Regions from separate parts of the Nonomuraea sp. NPDC050556 genome, predicted to be linked through region 1. Evidence: riboswitches for the same ligand, from Rfam matches in the RefSeq annotation. Region 1 holds a riboswitch; the other holds the start of a gene.

Region 1 (6,106 bases):
CACCGGCGCCGTCGACGATCGTCGTCTCGTCCTTGGTGACGACCACCTTGCGGGCGCGGCCCAGCAGGTCGAGGGTGGCGGTCTCCAGCTTGAGCCCGACCTCCTCGGCGATGACCTGACCACCGGTCAGGATCGCGATGTCGGCCAGCATGGCCTTGCGACGGTCGCCGAAGCCCGGCGCCTTGACGGCGACGGAGCGGAACAGACCGCGGATCTTGTTGACGACCAGGGTGGCGAGAGCCTCGCCCTCGACGTCCTCAGCGATGATCAGCAGCGGCTTGCCGGACTGCACGACCTTGTCGAGCAGCGGCAGCAGGTCCTTGTTGGCGGAGACCTTGCTGTTGACGATCAGGATGTACGGGTCTTCGAGAACGGCCTCCATGCGGTCGGAGTCCGTGACGAAGTACATCGAGATCAGGCCCTTGTCGAAGCGCATGCCCTCGGTGAGCTCAAGCTCGAGGCCGAAGGTGTTGCTCTCCTCGACGGTGATGACACCTTCCTTGCCGACCTTGTCCATCGCCTCGGCGATCATCTCGCCGATCTGCGTGTCACCGGCGGAAATGGAGGCGGTCGACGCGATCTGCGCCTTGGTCTCCACGTCCTTGGCAAGCTTGGAGAGCTCCTCGCTGACGCGCTCGACGGCAGCCTCGATGCCCTTCTTCAGAGCCATCGGGTTGGCGCCGGCTGCCACGTTGCGCAGGCCCTCGCGGACCAGCGCCTGGGCGAGCACGGTGGCGGTGGTGGTGCCGTCACCCGCGACGTCGTCCGTCTTCTTGGCGACTTCCTTGACCAGCTCGGCGCCGATCTTCTCCCACGGGTCCTCGAGCTCGATCTCCTTGGCGATGGAAACACCATCGTTGGTGATCGTGGGGGCGCCCCACTTCTTCTCCAGCACGACGTTTCGGCCCTTGGGGCCGAGGGTCACCTTGACGGCGTCGGCGAGCTGGTTCATACCGCGCTCGAGACCGCGCCGGGCTTCCTCGTCAAACGCGATCATCTTGGCTGCCATAAGGCTAGACCTCCCAGATGCAGGGTGGCTTAAGTTGAACCGAGACGTTGCCCGCGACGGCATTTGTGCACGGCCTGCTCGATGTAGGTCGTGCACTTGGACCTGCATCTCCGTGCGGCAGGTCCCAGCGTCTCGATCCAATTGTGCTGGCACTCTCGGACAGAGAGTGCCAACGAACTGTTTAGCACTCTACCTGGTCGAGTGCAAGCCGAAGCCGGTCGTCGCTTCATACGTACGGTGACCTTTTGATTACACTATGTCCCTATGAAACGACTACTCGGCGGTTTCGCGCTGGCCCTCTTCGTGCTCACCGCTCCTGCGTACGCATCAGAGCCGTGCATCTGCACCAAGGAGTACAACCCCGTCGTCGGCACCGACGGCAAGACCTACTCCAACCCCTGCATGGCCGCCTGCGCGGGGGTCGAGCCGAAGAAGAGTTGCCCGTTCAGCGCCGTCCCGCCGGTGACGGGCACCTACCAGTAGACCTTCAGGCACGAGGACGCCAGGGCCCCGTGAAGGGCCCTGGCGTTTTCGAGTCGACGAAGGTGATGTGGCAGATCCCCACGGACTGCGTTGCCGCGTGAGCTGCCGGTGCATACCCGTTACATGATTCAGACCGCCCGGACAGCCTCGGCCTGAGGCCCCTTCTGTCCTTGGGTGATCTCGAACTCGACCCGCTGGCCCTGTTCGAGAGACCGATAGCCATCCATCATGATCGCTGAGTAATGGACGAACACATCTTTACCACCGTCTACCGCGATGAAGCCATAGCCCTTGTCCGCGTTGAACCACTTGACGGTGCCCTGCGCCACTTTCCGACTCCTCTTACTGGGCTCCGGACCCCACCCATTCCACCCGCGAGATCCGTGGTCGCCCTGACATATGGGTAAATCACGCCAGAACAACCGCCCTCGACCATACCTTCGTCATGCCGTAGGGCAACAGAGTCAATTTTTTGTTGAATATAAAAGTAAGGCGCCCACCGGGAAGCCCGGGGGCGCCTGGGATGCGGGGCTTCAGCCGCCCGCCACCGCCGGAATGATGGAGATCTGTGCGCCTTCGGGAGTGACAGTGTCGAGACCCTCCGCGAAACGGACATCCTCTTCACCAACATAAACGTTGACAAAACGGCGAATCTTGCCCGATTCATCCAGAATTCGCGCCCCGATCCCCGGATAGTCGGCATCGAGCTTCTGAAGCACGTCGCGAAGCGTCGCGCCCTCTCCGCCGACCTCGGCCTTGCTGCCGGTGTAGGTCCGCAGAATGGTGGGAATCCGCACAGAAACACTCATGGTTAACTCGCCTTTCGTTGTTGTCAGAGAGCCGCGCGGAACGCGTCGAGCGAGGGCTTGATCACTGCGCTGGGCCGGGCCGTCGAGGCCACGGCGTCGAGCGTCTTGAGGCCGTCACCGGTGTTGAGCACCACGGTCTCCAGCGAGGGATCGATCTGGCCCGTCTCGGCGAGCTTCTTCAGCACTCCGACGGTGACCCCGCCGGCCGTCTCGGCGAAGATGCCCTCCGTGGAGGCCAGCAGCCTGATCGCGTCGACGATCTCGGGGTCGGTGACGTCCTCCACGGCCCCACCGGTACGACGGGCGATGTCGAGCACGTAGGGCCCGTCAGCGGGATTGCCGATCGCCAGCGACTTGGCGATGGTGTCCGGCTTGACCGGCTGGACGACGTCGTGTCCCGCCTTGTAGGCGGCCGACACCGGCGAGCAGCCCAGGGCCTGCGCCGCGAAGATCTTGTAAGGCGCGTCCTCGACCAGCCCGAGCGCGATCAGCTCCTTGAACCCCTTGTCGATCTTCGTCAGCTGCGACCCTGAGGCCACGGGGACGATGATCTGCTCGGGCAGGCGCCAGCCGAGCTGCTCGGCGATCTCGTAGGCCAGCGTCTTGGATCCCTCCGCGTAGTAAGGGCGCAGGTTGACGTTGACGAAGCCCCACTTGTCACCCAGCGGGTCGCCGATCAGCTCCGAGCAGAAGCGGTTGACCTCGTCGTAGGTGCCGTCGATGCCGACGAGCGTGCCGCCGAACACCCGGGCCATCGCGATCTTCGCCTGCTCCAGGTCGGCGGGGATGAACACGCAGGCGTCGAGCCCGGCGCGGGCGGCGGCGGCGGTGACCGCGCCGGCCAGGTTGCCGGTGGAGGAGCAGGATAGGGTGTGGAAGCCGAAGTTGCGCGCCGCCTCGACGGCGATCGCGACCACGCGGTCCTTGAAGGAGTGGGTGGGGTTGCCCGAGTCGTCCTTGACGTGCAGGGACTTGAAGCCGAGCTCCTTGCCCAGGTTGTCGGCCTTGACGAGCTTCGTCCAGCCGGGGTTCATGTTCCGCTTCGACGCGACGTCGACGGGAACGGGGAGGAGCGAGCGGTAACGCCAGATGTTGGCGGGGCCCGACTCGATCTGCGAGCGGGTCACCGTACCGAAGTCGTAGGCCACCTCGAGTGGCCCGAAACACTCCAGGCAGGCGAAGCTGGGGCCGAGGTCGTAGCGGGTGCCGCACTCGCGGCAGGAGAGGGCTACAGCAGGACCGAAGTCAAGCGACATGAAGCGAGGCCTTCCCTCATCTTCGTCTGCGACCACCCTGGCCACAGACCGGAATTGGCACCTCGTCCCGGTCGGCCTCGTCACGTCACGAGATCAGTCCGGGAGGTTGCCGGGGCTTCGCAGGGCCGTTCCCTCCACCCCTCTGGATGAGCAGTGCGGAGCAAGTCCGCACATATTCAGTTGTAGACGCGACTCTACCCTGGACTCTCCGTACAGGGCACAGCCGTCTCACCGGGTGAGACGAACGGTCTCACCGATAATCCTCGCCCAGCGCCGCCTGGACGTACTTGCGCGCCTGGTGGATGCGCGACTTCGCGGTGCCGAGCGGGATGCCGAGCTGCTCGGCCACCTCGTTGTAGTCGAGTTGCACGATGTCGCGCAACACCAGCGCCTGGGCCAGGTCGGGCTTCTCCGCCTCCAGCGACTCCATCGCGTCGAGCAGGTCGAGCCGCGAACCGGCGATCACGCTCACCCGGCGCACGTCCGGCTTCTGCATCGGCAGGTCCTCGGAGGTCTGCTCGGCCGCCCGCCGCTTCAGCGACCGGTAGGTCGTGCGCGCGCAGTTGGCCGTGACGATGTGCAGCCAGGTGCTGAAGCGCGCCCTGCCCTCGAAGCGCCCGATGTTGCGCGCCACGGCGAGCAGGGTGTCCTGGCACGCCTCCTCGGCATCCTGGGTGTAGGGCAGGATCCGGCTGCAGTGCCGCATCACGTCCGGCTCGATCCGCCGCAGCAGCTCGCCCAGCGCGCGGTGGTCACCACCGGCGGCCGCGACGGCAAGTTCCTCGGTTAGCTCATCTAGCGCCATAGCGGGATCCTATGGTCGGGGGTCATGTTTGGTTAACCATCCACAAAGCCGCGGAGTAAAGATGCACAGCGTCCTGGTGGCCTCCAACAGGGGACCCGTCTCTTTCACCGTCTCCGACGACGGCGTGCTGACCATGAAACGCGGCGGTGGCGGCCTGGTCTCCGGGTTGTCGGGCGTGGCCAAGGACGAGGGCGTCCTGTGGGTCTGTGCCGCCCTGTCCGACGGCGACCGCTCCGCCGTACGGCAGGCGCCCGGCGGGCGGCTCGACGGCTCGGGCTACGACACGGGTGCGCTGCGGATGCTCGACATCCCGCCGGCCACCTTCCACCGGGCCTACAACGCGGTGGCCAACTCCACGCTCTGGTTCGTCAACCACCTGCTCTACGACATCCCCAACGCGCCGCACTTCGGCACGCGGTTCAAGCGGGAGTGGGAGTCGTACCGCGACTACAACGGCGCCTTCGCCCTGGCGCTGGCCGAGGAGGCGGGGCACGGGGCGCGGGTGATGGTGCAGGACTACCACCTGACGCTCACCCCGGCGATGCTCCGCGCCGAGCGGCCCGACCTGCGCATCGCGCACTTCAGCCACACGCCGTGGGCGCCGCCCGAGTATTTCTCGCTGCTGCCCGACGACGTCGGCCGGGAGGTCCTCGAAGGCATCCTGGGCGCCGACCACGCCGGGTTCCTGACGGCCCGGTGGGCGCGGGCGTTCGTGGACTGTTGCGCGGCGCTGCTCAACGCCCACGTCTCCGGAAATATCGTGACTCATGAGGGGCGCAGCACCCGCATCGGCGTGCACCCCCTGGGCGTGGACGGCGACGCCCTCTGGCGCCGCGCCTGCGAGCCCGACGTGGAGTCGCACATGACCGCGCTCAGGGACCAGGTCGGCGACCGCAAGCTGATCGTCCGCATCGACCGCACCGAGCTGTCCAAGAACATCGTGCGCGGCCTGGCCGCCTACCGGGAGTTCCTGGCCGACCATCCCGAATGGCACGGCCGCGTGGTCCACCTGGCCTTCGCCTACCCCAGCAGGCACGACCTGCCCGAGTACCGCGAGTACACCGCGGCCGTGCAGCGCTGCGCCAAGGAGATCGAGGACGAGTACGCCACCGAGGACTGGGACCCGCTCATACTCAACGTCAACGACGACTACCCCCGCTCGCTGGCCGCCTACCGCATGGCCGACGTGCTGCTCGTCAACCCGATCCGCGACGGCATGAACCTGGTCGCCAAGGAGGGCCCGATCCTGTCGCCGTCCTGCGCGCTGGTCCTGTCCCGCGAGGCGGGGGCGGCGGCCGAGCTGGGCGCCGACGCGCTCGTGGTCAACCCCTACGACGTCTGCGAGACGGCGGACGCGCTGCACAGGGCGCTGGTCATGCCGGAGGAGGAGCGGGCGGCCAGAGCCCTCCGGCTCAAGGCCGCAGCGACGGCGCTGCCGCCACAGAAATGGCTGTCGGCCCAGCTGAACGCCCTGAACTAGGATTTGAGGGGAAATTTCACCTTTCATGACAGGGGCCGCCTGGTGACGACCGTCGCGGGGCCGATCACGCTCACCAGAGACCGGCCGACCTGGCTGATCTACCTCCAACTCGCCACCTTCGCCACCTACATCTACGGCCTCAGCGCCGCGCTCCCCCTGCTCCGGCTGGAGCAGCACACCTCCAACACGGTCGCGGGGCTGCACGGCACCGCCATGGCAGCGGGCACGATCCTGGCCGGCGCCTCGCTCGGCGCCTGCGTCCGC
Region 2 (6,106 bases), on a different contig from region 1:
AGCAGGTCCGCGACGCGGTCGCCTTCGCGGCCGCCAACGGCCTGCGCGTCCGGGTGCAGGGCACCGGGCACGGCGCCATCAGCCCGGCCACCGGCGACGAGCTGCTCATCTCCACCGCCAGGCTGAACGACGTCCTCATCGATCCGGAGACCTCGAGCGCCCTGGTCGGCGCGGGCGCCAAGTGGCGCGCGGTGATCGACGCCGCCTTCCCGCACGGCCTGGCGCCGCTCGTCGGCTCGGCCAGCGACGTCGGCGTGGCCGGATACAGCCTCGGCGGCGGCATGGGCTTCCTGTGCAGGAAGTACGGCCTCGCCTCGGACGCCATCATGGAGGCGCATGTCGTCACCGGCGACGGTGAGCTGGTCTGGGCGGACGAGGAGCTGCTCTGGGCGCTGCGCGGCGGCGGGCCCAACTTCGGGGTCGTGACGGCGCTGCGCACCAGGCTCGTGCCCGCCGCGCAGATCTACGCGGGGGCTCTCTACTGGCCCGTCCAGTCGACGCGCGAGGTTCTGTACGGCTACCGCGACTGGGTCGCGAGCGCGCCGATCGAACTCGTCTCGGCGGCGGGCGTGCTGCACGTCCCGGACCTCCCCATGATCCCCGAGCCGATGCGCGGCCAGTCGTTCGCCCGCGTCTGCGTGTGCCACTGCGGGCCCGACTTCAGCGGCGTCGACGCCCTGCTGGCCCCGCTGCGCGCGATTCCCGGGCTGATGGCCGACATGACCGGCGTCATCCCGTTCACCAGGGTCGACGAGATCACCCAGGACCCCGAGCAGCCGCTGCCCTTCACGATCCGCGGGGAGATGCTCACCGAGCTCACCGACGGCGTCCTCGACCACCTCGTGGAGGTCGCGCCGCGGGAGACCTCGCCGTACATCCTGACCCTGCTGCGCCACTGCGCCGGGATGCCCGCCCGCCCCGGCCTGGCCTACGCCGACGCGGCGTTCGCGCTGGAGGCGGTCTGCGCGCCGCCCACCCCGGACGCGCTCGCCTTCTGTGACCGGCTGTCGGCAGCGGTGGCCCACGCCGCGACCGGGGGCGTGCCGTTCAACTTCGTGGCCAGCCCCGAGCAGGTCAAGCTGGCCTACACCAGCGAGTACGCCGAGCGGCTGCTCCAGCTCAGGAAGCGTTACGACCCGGCCGGGCTGTTCGGCGGCGACAGGATGCTCACGTCGTGACCTCCAGGGCGCTGAGCCCCCTGATGATGTAGCCGGAGTTCCAGGTGGGCTCCTGGCGGAGTTCGAGCTTCGGCGCCTTGCGCAGCAGGGTGCCGAAGGACTCGATCAGCTCGATCCTGGCCAGCGGCGCGCCCAGGCAGAAGTGGATGCCCGCGCCGAAGGAGATGTGCGGGTTGTCCTGGCGGCCGACGTCCAGCTCCCGAGGGTTCTCGAAGACGGCCGGGTCGTGGTTGGCCGAGCCGAACAGTAGGCCGACCTCGGTGCCCCGCTTGATCTCGACGCCGCCGACCTCGATGTCCTCCAGCACCCAGCGCTCGAACATCTGCAGCGGGGTGTCGTAGCGCATCAGCTCCTCGACCGCGGTCGGCAGCAGGCCGGGGTCGTCGCGCAGCCGTACGAGCTGGTCGGGGTTCCTGAAAAGGGACCACCAGCCGTTGCCGGTGACGTTGACCGTCGCCTCGTGGCCCGCGTTGAGCAGCAGCACGCACGTGCCGACCAGCTCGTCCTCCGTCAGGCCCTCGACCTGCGCGAGCGCGCTGATCAGGTCGTCGCCGTAGGGGCGCTTGGCCAGCTCGCGCAGGTAGGCGGAGAACTCGTCGGCGGCCCTCACGGCCGTGTGCTGGGCCTGCTCCGAGGGGTTGAGCTCGTACATCCCGCAGATGTCGGCCGACCACGGCCTGAGCAGGTGGCGATCCTCCGGCGGGATGCCGAGCATCTCGGCGATGACGGTCACCGGCAGCGGCTCGGCCACCTCGGCGATCAGGTCGCCGCCGCCCTTGGCCACGAACGCGTCGACCAGCTCCTCCACGATCGCGCGCACCCGCGGGCGCAGCGACTCGACCATGCGCGGCGTGAACGCCTTGGACACCAGGCGGCGCAGGCGGGTGTGGACGGGCGGCTCGACGTCGAGCATGCCCGCGTTGATCACCCGCCAGAACGGCTCCTGGAACGCGGGGTTGGGCTCGCGGCCGAACTCCGCGTCCGTGGCCACGTGCGCGTAGGACCGCCCGAGGCGGCGGTCCCTGAGCAGCGCGTTCACGTCGGCATGGGTGGCGATGAGCCACTGGCCGGTCGGCTCGAAGAAGCTGACCGGCTCTCGTTCCCTCAGGTCTGCGTAGACCTCATAGGGGTTGGCCACGAAATCGGGATTCCACGGGTCAAAGCGCACTACTCCACTTTAGTGCGCCTGCTGCGCATCCGGATGTTGAGCAGCTCCACGACCAGCGAGAACGCCATCGCGAAGTAGATGTAGCCCTTTGAGATGTGCTGGCCGAAGCCCTCGGCGATGAGCACCACGCCGATGAGGACCAGGAACGACAGCGCCAGCATCTTGATGCTCGGGTGCGCGTCGACGAACCTGCTGATCGGCCCGGAGGCGAACAGCATCACCAGCACCGCCACGATCACCGCGGCGACCATCACGCCGAGCTCGTCGACCATGCCGACGGCCGTGATGACGGAGTCCAGCGAGAAGACGACGTCGAGCACCATGATCTGCAGGATCACCGAGGTGAACGAGGTGACCTTGCGGTTCTTGCCGCCCTCGTCCTCCTTCAGCTCCATGCTGTGGCCGATCTCGGTGACGCTCTTGGCGAGCAGGAAGAGCCCGCCCAGGAGCAGGATCAGGTCGCGTCCCGAAATTTCATGACCCCAGACCTCGAACAGCGGCGCGGTCAGCTTCACCACCCACGCCAGCGCGAGCAGCAGCAGCAACCGGCTGATCAGCGCGGCGCCGAGACCGAGCACCCTGGCCCGGTCGCGCTGCTCCGGCGGGAGTTTCCCGGCCAGGATGCTGATGAAGATGATGTTGTCGATACCTAGGACGATCTCCAGTGCGACCAGGGTGAAGAACCCGATCCAGATCTCAGGGTTGGACACCCAGTCCAGCATTTTCTACCTCCGCGGCTAGTCGACACCTGTCACAGGGTCACCAACGAGTGATAGCCCCTGGAAGTTCGGCGACTTGCGAGAAGGCCCCAAGTGTCGGTTATAGTTCGGCTCGTAGGTCATGAGTGCCAGCGCTTAGCCCCGGCTTGCTGGCCGGCAACCCTCGCGTCCGCGGCGGGGTGCCCCGGGTGAAGACCTGGTCCGTCACGAGGTGTGGCGGGCAAGCGCGGGCTCCGGGTTGCTCCAGGGGTCCCGACGACCCCAGGAGGTTTGCCATGTCCACGCTGACGATCTTCAACTCGGTCCCCGCCCAGAAGACTTCCTTTTCCCAGGAAAGCCGCGAGATTCCCGCGGTGCTCGGCACCGACCTCGAAGTGCCCGTCAAGGGCGGCCAGCTCGTCACGTACGCCAACCTCGACTACGCGGCCAGCGCCCCCTGTCTGGAGCCGGTCAGCGCCGCCGTCAATGCCGCGCTCCCGGCCTACTCCAGCGTCCACCGCGGCGCCGGTTACGCCTCCCAGCTCACCACCGCCAGGTACGAGCAGGCCAGGCACACCGTGCGCGCCTTCGCCGGCGCCCGCGCCGACGACGCGGTCATCTTCACCCGCAACACCACCGACGCCACGAACCTGCTCGCCCGCTCGCTTCCCGAGGGCACGACCGTCGTCGTCTTCGACACCGAACACCACGCCTCCCTCCTCCCCTGGCCCTCTGCCGTACGGCTCTCGCCACCCCCATTCCCCGGCGAGGCCGTACGGCAGGTGGACTCCGTGCTGTCGGAGATCACCGGGCCCAAGCTGCTGGTCGTGACCGCCGCCTCCAACGTCACCGGCGAGCTCTGGCCGATCGCGGCGCTCGCGCACGTGGCGCACCGGCACGGGGCGCGCATCCTGGTCGACGCCGCGCAGCTCGTCCCGCACCGCAGGCTCAACCTGACCGCGCTCGACCTCGACTACGTGGCCTTCTCCGGGCACAAGCTCTACGCCCCCTTCGGCGCGGGGGTGCTCATCGGGCGGCGTGACTGGCTGTCCGACGGCGAGCCGTACCTCAAGGGCGGCGGGGCCGTCAAGTCCGTCACGGACGTCACCGAGTGGCACGACGACGCCGAGCCCCGGCACGAGGCGGGGACGCCCAACGTGCTCGGGGCGATCGCGCTGGCCGCTGCCTGTGATGCTCTGAGCGCTACCGGGTGGAATGTTCTGGTGCGCGAGGAGGAGCGGCTGCTGGCGCGGCTACGTTCCGGGCTTGCGGCTGTGGAAGGTGTTCACGAGCTTTCGCTGTGGGGGCCGGATCACCCGCGGGTCGGCATCGTGTCGTTCGTCGTGGACGGGTACTCGGCGCGCGAGGTCGCCGAGGCGCTGTCCGGCGAGTACGGCATCGGGGTGCGCGACGGCAAGTTCTGCGCGCACCCGTTCGTCAGGCACCTGCTGGGCGAGTCCGACGGCGGGTGCGAGGACGGCACGGCCTCCGCCGTACGGGCCTCGATCGGCATCGGTACGACGGAGGAGCACGTGGACAGGCTCGTCTCGGCGCTTCGGGATCTGGTCAGCCGGTAGGCGGCTTCTTGTCGTCGGCGAAGAGGGCGTCGATGTCCTTGAGGTCCTCTTCGCTCCACTCCTGACTTGCTGCGGCTTTCTTCTCCTGCACGGCAGATTTGACGGCCTCGTCCATGACGGCGGCATCGCTGGCGGCCTGCTCCGGCCTTAGCGGCGCTGCGGGTGCCGCTGCTGGTTCTGCTTTTTGTGGTGCTGGGACGACGACGACCTTCTCCTGCACGACGGCGACGGGCTCGGCCGCCTTGGCCGCTGCGGCCTTCTCTGCGGCCTTCTGCTCGGCGCGCTTGCCGAACAGTGAGCGGAATATCCCGTCGATGCTGATCCGTCCCGCCCCCAGCGCGACGAACAGCAGGCAGGCGGCTGCGAGCGCGCCGACGAGCTCCCAGCCGTTGTTGGTGATGAAGAGCCCGTTCCAGGCGTGCACGTAGGCGATCGCGCCCACGGACACGGCGAGCAGGCACAACGCCGCGATCCGCGTCAGCAGTCCCAAGATCAGAAACGAGCCGCCCACGGTCTCAGCGACAGTGGTGAACCCCGCGGCCAGCTCAGGCTGCGGAACCCCGGCTTGGGTGAACATCCCGGTTGTCGCGTCCAGCCCGTTCTGCCACTTCTGCCACCCGTGGGCGACGAAGATGACGCCGATCGTCACCCGTGAGATCAGCGCTGCTACGTCGAACAACACCCTGTTCATGGCGATATCTCCCCCCGTTACCCGTATCTCTCCCCCCACTACAGGCAGTGAATGCGCTTCCATACCGTTCCTTGACCGACGGCCACGCTGGATCACCAGGTCGGGCGGTGGCAGCATGGGGCCTATGACGGAACGCGTGGTCGGCATCGGAGCAGGCGCGAAGGAGCTGGCCACCGAGGACATGATCCTCAACATCGGCCCGCAACACCCCTCGACACACGGCGTCCTGCGGCTGCGACTCACCCTGGACGGCGAGCGCATCGCCTCGGCTGAGCCGATCATCGGCTACATGCACCGCGGCGCGGAGAAGCTGTTCGAGGTGCGCGACTACCGCCAGATCATCATGCTGGCCAACCGGCACGACTGGCTGTCCGGGTTCGCCAACGAGCTGGGCGTCGTGCTCGCCGCTGAACGCATGCTGGGCATGGAGGTGCCGGTCCGTGCCGTCTGGACGCGCACGCTGCTGGCCGAGCTCAACCGGATCCTCAGCCACCTGATGTTCCTCGGCTCCTACCCGCTCGAACTCGGCGCGATCACGCCCGTCTTCTACGCCTTCAACGAGCGCGAGCGCATCCAGGGCGTCATGGAGGAGATCTCCGGCGGGCGCATGCACTACATGTTCAACCGCGTCGGCGGGCTCAAGGAGGAGCTTCCCTCCGGATGGCTGGGCCGCGTCGCCGAGGTGATCGCCGAGACCCGCCGCCGCATCCCCGCGATCGAGGACCTCATCCTGCACAACGAGATCTTCGTCGCCCGCACGCGCGGCGTCGGCGTGCTCGACCGCGAGACGATCA

What was found. Region 1 has a riboswitch for S-adenosylmethionine ahead of thrC (threonine synthase). Riboswitches for the same ligand answer to the same signal wherever they lie in the genome.
Region 2: linked by a shared signal. The riboswitch ahead of ACIBG8_RS43870 (aminotransferase class V-fold PLP-dependent enzyme) and the one ahead of thrC (threonine synthase) in region 1 are both predicted to bind S-adenosylmethionine.

Annotation. Positions count from the first base shown of each region.
Region 1 covers NZ_JBITGU010000006.1:711,011-717,116, forward strand. The annotation lists gene groL (chaperonin GroEL) at 1-1,009, opposite strand, end outside; gene ACIBG8_RS50070 (Kazal-type serine protease inhibitor family protein) at 1,274-1,492, shown strand; gene ACIBG8_RS50075 (cold-shock protein) at 1,621-1,821, opposite strand; gene ACIBG8_RS50080 (MoaD/ThiS family protein) at 2,026-2,301, opposite strand; gene thrC (threonine synthase) at 2,325-3,557, opposite strand; SAM riboswitch class I at 3,571-3,710, opposite strand; gene ACIBG8_RS50090 (RNA polymerase sigma factor) at 3,808-4,362, opposite strand; gene ACIBG8_RS50095 (trehalose-6-phosphate synthase) at 4,424-5,842, shown strand; gene ACIBG8_RS50100 (MFS transporter) at 5,885-6,106, shown strand, end outside.
Region 2 covers NZ_JBITGU010000005.1:344,580-350,685, forward strand. The annotation lists gene ACIBG8_RS43855 (FAD-binding oxidoreductase) at 1-1,178, shown strand, start outside; gene ACIBG8_RS43860 (cytochrome P450) at 1,168-2,346, opposite strand; gene ACIBG8_RS43865 (TerC family protein) at 2,346-3,068, opposite strand; SAM riboswitch class IV at 3,183-3,298, shown strand; gene ACIBG8_RS43870 (aminotransferase class V-fold PLP-dependent enzyme) at 3,341-4,621, shown strand; gene ACIBG8_RS43875 (DoxX family protein) at 4,611-5,312, opposite strand; gene ACIBG8_RS43880 (NADH-quinone oxidoreductase subunit D) at 5,437-6,106, shown strand, end outside.